One region of the Bacillus arachidis genome, then DNA from elsewhere that is predicted to be linked to it. Evidence: riboswitches for the same ligand, from Rfam matches in the RefSeq annotation. Region 1 holds a riboswitch; the other holds the start of a gene.
What was found. A riboswitch is a leader RNA that binds a small molecule or an ion and turns the genes downstream of it on or off. The one in region 1 is predicted to bind thiamine pyrophosphate.
Positions count from the first base shown of each region.

Region 2: linked by a shared signal. The riboswitch ahead of thiT (energy-coupled thiamine transporter ThiT) and the one ahead of thiC (phosphomethylpyrimidine synthase ThiC) in region 1 are both predicted to bind thiamine pyrophosphate.

Region 1 is NZ_CP127376.1:4,614,031-4,617,461, forward strand. It holds gene QRY57_RS25515 (arsenic transporter) at 1-31, shown strand, start outside; gene thiC (phosphomethylpyrimidine synthase ThiC) at 183-1,943, opposite strand; TPP riboswitch at 2,277-2,392, opposite strand; gene lldP (L-lactate permease) at 3,237-3,431, opposite strand, start outside.
Region 2 is NZ_CP127376.1:4,287,743-4,291,173, reverse strand. It holds gene QRY57_RS23735 (sensor histidine kinase) at 1-742, shown strand, start outside; gene thiT (energy-coupled thiamine transporter ThiT) at 966-1,568, opposite strand; TPP riboswitch at 1,664-1,765, opposite strand; gene QRY57_RS23725 (FeoA family protein) at 1,957-2,184, shown strand; gene feoB (ferrous iron transport protein B) at 2,181-3,431, shown strand, end outside.

The DNA.
Region 1 (3,431 bases):
CTACTGGGTACAACTTTTCTTCTCCCTCTAAAAAATAATAGCCTCCTTTGCTACCGTCTTAGCAAAAGAGGCTTCTTCTATATTTAAATTAGGTACACGTGATCAATCAAGTAAAAAGGTGCTCGGAAACCATACATATCTCCCGCTATCCGCGGGCACTCTTAGCCTCATCTCAAATTCAATTATTGATATAAGTGACTACCCGCTTCTTTAAATTCTTCCGCTTTCTCTTTCATACCTTTTTCAATTGCTTCTGTTGTTTCTAAATCATTTTCTTTTGCATACTCACGAATGTCATGTGAAATTCTCATACTACAGAACTTCGGACCACACATCGAACAGAAATGAGCTGTTTTTGCCCCTTCTGCTGGTAATGTTTCATCGTGAAAATCCATTGCGCGTTCGGGATCTAAAGATAAGTTAAATTGATCGCGCCAGCGGAATTCAAAACGAGCTTTTGAAAGTGCATCATCACGCTGCTGCGCTGTTTTGTGTCCTTTCGCAAGGTCAGCCGCATGCGCCGCAATTTTATACGTAATAACCCCTTCACGAACATCATCTCTGTTCGGCAAACCTAAATGCTCTTTCGGTGTCACATAGCAAAGCATTGCTGTGCCAAACCAACCAATCATTGCTGCACCAATCGCAGATGTAATATGGTCATAACCAGGTGCAATATCCGTTGTTAAAGGTCCGAGTGTATAGAACGGTGCACCTTGGCAAATCTCAAGCTCTTTATCCATGTTTTCTTTAATTAAGTGCATCGGTACATGACCTGGCCCTTCAATCATAACTTGAACATCATGCTTCCAAGCAATTTTTGTTAACTCACCAAGCGTTTCAAGCTCAGAAAATTGCGCCTCATCATTTGCATCTGCAATCGAACCTGGACGTAATCCATCTCCTAAAGAGAAAGAAACATCATATTGTTTCATAATTTCACAAATCTCTTCAAAATGAGTGTATAAGAAGTTTTCTTTATGATGGAATAAACACCACTGCGCCATAATGGACCCACCGCGTGAAACAATTCCTGTCGTACGTTTTGCAGTGATTGGAATGTAACGAAGCAGCACACCTGCATGAATTGTAAAGTAATCCACACCTTGCTCCGCTTGTTCAATTAACGTATCACGATATACTTCCCACGTTAAATCTTCAGCAATTCCATTTACTTTTTCTAGCGCTTGATAAATTGGTACTGTTCCAACCGGTACAGGAGCGTTACGGATAATCCATTCACGAGTTGTATGAATGTTTTTCCCTGTTGATAAATCCATAATGGTATCTGCGCCCCAGCGAGTTGCCCATGTCATCTTCTCTACTTCTTCTGCAATGGAAGAAGAGACAGCAGAGTTTCCGATATTCGCATTTACCTTCACATGGAAATTGCGGCCAATAATCATCGGTTCTGCTTCTGGGTGGTTAATGTTTGCTGGTAAAATAGCGCGTCCTTCTGCAATCTCTTTACGTACAAATTCAGGCTCTACCCCTTCACGAATCGCAACATATTCCATCTCAGATGTGATGATCCCCTTACGAGCATAGTGCATTTGCGTTACATTTGCTCCTTTTTTTGCGCGAAGTGGTTTACGATCCATTTGCGGGAACACAGGTGTATGATTAGATGCGACTTTCACACCATCATCTTCCGGCTTAATTTCTCGTCCTTCATACTCTTCCACTTCTCCGCGCTCAACAATCCAGCGACGGCGAGGCGATGGAATTCCTTTCTCTAGCTCTACTTTGTACTTAGGGTCTGTGTACGGACCACTCGTATCATAAACACGAATTGGTGGATTTGGTACACCGTTTGTATCACTTTGTTCAATCTCACGCATTGGTACTTTCATACCTTCATGCGGCCCATCAACATAAACTTTCTTACTCCCTGGTAAACTCGACTTCAATTCAATTTGTTCAGCTGAAACAGATTGCTTCATAATTTGTGTTTCCTCCCCTTTATCATTTCAGGCAAATCTAACTTGCACCGAATCTTGAGCCAATTTCTGTGCAACTCGATTCTCACTTCAGCGACGTTTTGCCGCTTTCGGTTTACTTAAGATCCAGCTTGAGCGGCTAGAATGATCGTTGGCTTCGTTTCTTCAACTGAGGTAAAACACACCTCTTCGGCTGAAACTCCATCCCCCTCCCATTCTGAAAGAGCCGCTTTCGCCTTACTTGTGACAAGGACAAGAACTAGTGGCCAGCGCATGCCAAAATAAAAAGAGCCAGATCCATAGTAAAACAAGGACCTGGCTCATAAAGACATAGTTATGTAAAGCCGTTAACTTCCCTACGCTGGTACGAGCCAGATCAGGTCCAAAGGGTTAAGAAGTTATCGCGCTTCTCTCTCAGCCTAAGCATCACTTAGGCACCCCTAGTTTATCACTGATTTAATTTTCAATACTTTCCCATCATACACGATAATCAGAAAAATGCAAAGGCATGAGTTGCAATTTTTATCTATCGTTTTTTTGTCTGCTAATCGATATACCTGATAGAACCAATGATTATTAGCCCTCACCAATCGGGCTCTTATGGGCAGTTGATCTATCACCTAGCTTCTTTGTTTCCGCTAAATTTTGAGGTGGGAGCCAAAACTTATTCATGTTCAAATAAAATCATATCATCCGTCTACAATTAATAGAGATTTCTACTTATTACACGGATTATAATACGGTTTCGTGTTATAATTTTCTAAAAATTACTATTTTTATATATTTTATTTATAAGAACAATTCAGTTAAAGTCAAAACACATAAAAAATTAGTCATATTATTTATGCACATATATCAAGTATAGTTTAGATCAGGAGTGAAATTATAATGGGGTGTTTGGGGTCTATCTTCAGGTTTATATTTTGCGCAATATGTATTATTTTTGTCTTTTGGTTTGGAGGCACGTCAATTATGGCCTTTTTTTCTGCTCTGTTTGGGGGCAGTTGGATGCACTTCTGGACATTATTTTCTATCTGGGTTGTTGCCAATTACGGAATCGGTTGGCTGTTTGAAGTTCACTGGAAAGATGAGGACGCGGGCGACGAATTCTTTTTAAATTTTATTCTTTTTATCAGCATACTTATTTATAGGGGAGTTAATAAACTTGGGAGAGTGTTCATCCGAGGATGAATAGTCTCTCAGCGTAACCATTTAGTTAAGGTTATGAAACAAGCCAGGTGCTTTCAGCACCTGGCTTGTTTGTGTTAAGTTGACGGCTTATACCCACCTAAAAGCTTACGGTATCATCCACGTTAAATAGTAGGCTTGTACATATGTCATAATCCCAACAATCACTACAAAGAATAGACTATGTTTTACTGTAAAGCGGAATAAATCAGATTCTTTTCCAGCAAGTCCTACTGCTGCACACGCGATTGCAATCGATTGCGGAGAAATCATTTTACCCGTTACACCACCTGTTGTATTTGC
Region 2 (3,431 bases), 330 kb from region 1:
TATGTTGTCTAATACGCTCCATTCACATATTGAACAATTGGAACAAGACATCGAAAAAGAAAGAAAGTTAGAAAACACACGAAAAGAATTTATTTCGGGTGTCTCGCATGAATTGAAAACTCCACTAAGCATTATGAAAAGTTGCATTTCTATTTTAAAAGATGGGGTGGCAGAGCATAAGAAAGAGTATTATTTTCAGGCAATGGAAAAAGAAGTCGATAAGATGGATATGTTAATTTTGGATATGCTAGAGTTAGCTAAATTTGAGTCTGGTACGTATAAAATGAAAATGGATATTTTTTATATTGATGGAGTTATTGAGCATATATGTGAACAACTATCATTAGAAATAGCGAAAAAAGAATTGAATGTTCATAAATGCCTTTTGCCAATCGAAGTTGTTGCAAATCAACATCGTATCGAACAAGTAATTATAAATTTTGTAACGAATGCAATCCGTTATACACCTGAAAAAAAGGATATTATTATTTCTATAAGAGATGAACTGAATCGAATAAAGATTTGTATAGAAAATAAAGGCGCTCATATTGAAGCGGAACAATTAGATAAGATTTGGGATCGGTTTTATCGGATCGATACAGCTCGTCAGCGCTCAAAAGGTGGAACAGGACTGGGGCTCGCCATTTCTAAAAATATTTTAGAACTTCATGGTGTGGAATATGGTGTAGATAATACAGTAGATGGTGTACTGTTTTACTTTTATTTACATAAAAAAGTGTAGAAACGAAATTCTACACTTTTTTATTATTTCTTAATTTTATTTTGATAGCATCTTTACTTTATCTTTATATTCTACACGTATAATTTATATAAAAAATAAGGTTTACAAGGAGTAGATTAGCCATGAATAGTAATTTACTAAGTGTAATGGTATTTATATTCTTATGTGTATTTATTGTTTTTATTATTGATATAACTCATTAAATAAAAAATAAGATTGCCATTTAGGCAACCGTATTTTTTGAATTCAAATTATGTGCACCAATACTTTTAAATAAGCGTGGAGCTGTTGTAAATAGAAGCATTAGTAAAGCTGTACATAAAGCGAAAGAACCAAGCATTGTACTACCGTTCACAATCAATGAATAAAGAACAGCTGATTGTCCAGGCGGTGCGTATTTCCCAAAAAAGATAACCCCGGCAATAAAATGACAGAAATAACGTGCTAAGCTACCAATGAGTGTAGCAATAACAATATAGACCATTGCTTTCTTACCTTGATTATTCGCCATTGATTGCTGAATAGGTTGATAAAATAATCCAGCAAAACCGATAAAAGCAAATGCAACGAAGTACTCAATAAACGCTTGAACTGGCGTTAAAATATAAGCATCTCCGAATACAATTTGCAGTAGCCCCCAAATTAAGCCACCGAAGAAAGCTGTTTTAAATCCCCAGCGGTATGCGATAATAAAAATAGGAATCATAGCAAATGAAATGGAACCGCCTGTTGGAAGTTTAATCGAGATTGGTAAAATGTCGATGATTAAGGCGAAAGCTGCAAGGATTGCAGATTCAATCATCGCTTGTAAATTGGTGTTACGCATGTTCTTATTCCCCCTAAATCTAAGTTGCACAAAAAAAGAATAATTTACCATAGGGAGATATGAAATACGTAAGTAGAAAATGATGAGGTATATGTATTTCGACGCTTGCACAATTCCTACGTTAGCATTAACTAACAGGTTCTAAGGGTCGGAACGAATTGTTCCCTCTCAGCAACGAGGCTCCCCCTGTGATAACGAGATTCTTTATTTGTTAGGTTCAGTGTAATCGAAATGGATGAGAATGGCAAATGAATCTGTTATGACAATTATTTAAATATAATTGTGCAAAAATGTTAATAACTATGAAGGGAAAGCTATAGTACTTGATTCATAGAATATGATATAATTTTCATGAAAATAATTATCATTCTCTTCGAGGGGGAAGATTATGAGTTTAGTAGATATTAAAATAGGTGAAACAGTACTTGTAAAAAATATACAATCGTTAGATAAGTTATTAAAGCGTAGATTAGCTGCGTTTGGTCTTTCAGAAGGAAGTGAACTTCGTATGAAACAAAAAGCAATGTTTAAGGGACCGTGTACGCTAGAGTGCCGTGGACAATTAATTAGTATTCGTCATTGTGACGCGAAAATGATAAAGGTGGAATTAGCGTGAATAAAGTTGCATTGCTAGGGAATCCGAATACGGGGAAAACATCATTATTTAATGCGCTAACAGGTTCTTATGAATATGTAGGAAACTGGAGCGGGGTAACAGTAGAAAAGAAGGTCGGTAAGTTAAAAGGTAAGCAAGGGACATTAATTGATTTACCAGGTATATATGATTTAAATCCGGTTTCTCGTGATGAAGGTGTTGTTACAAATTTTCTACTAACAGAAGAATTTCATCATATGTTAAATATTGTTGACTCTTCTCAATTTGAGCGCAATATGCATTTAACATTGCAACTATTAGAATTTGGTAAACCAGTTTCTATCGGTTTAAATATGATTGATGTAGCAAAGCAGCGTGGAATTATTATCGATGTGAACAGGTTATCAGAAATATTAGGAGTAACAGTTGTTCCTGTTGTTGCGAGAAGTGGAAAAGGCTGCAAAGAGTTACTTGCAACCCTACATGAGAGTAAGCAAAAAGAGCAAAAGCCCTTCAGTATTTCATATGGTAAACAAATAGATGCAGGAATTGCAGATATCATGGAGTTTTTAACTAAGGAAAATTATGAGAATCCAAGGTGGCTTGCACTTCAATTTTTAAGCAATAATGAAGTAGTAGAACAAGAAGTAAAGAAATTGCCGGTGTATGAAAAACTTATAGCGATTCGATCAGAATTAGAGGAAGAAATTGATGTAACGCTGGAACAACATATTTATCGTTCACGTGCAGCGTATATTGAAAAGTTAAAAACAAATGTGATTCAGCATGAGAAGGAAGGGAAAATTCCTTTTTCAGAAAAAATTGATCAGTTAATCACACATAAAGTTTTAGGACTTCCAATCTTTTTAGCTGTTATGTTTTTTATTTTTCAGGTTACGTTTACGTGGATTGGAACACCTTTATCGGATATGCTGGATGAATTTTTCAGCGGTCAACTCACCGATTGGGTAACAGCGGGTTTAACAACTATTGGAGCCTCTGATTTTATTCAAGCGCTCGTTACAGAAGGAATTATTGCCGGTGTTGGTGCTGTATTAGTATTCGTTCCACAAATCTTTGCATTATTTTTCTTTATTTCGTTATTAGAAGACTCAGGATATATGGCTCGTATTGCAGTTGTGATGGATCGTATTATGGAATTCTTTGGTTTAAATGGGAAAGCATTTATTCCAATGATTATCGGTTTTGGTTGTAACGTTCCAGGGATTATGGCGGCAAGAACGATTGAACAAGAGAAAGAGAGGCTA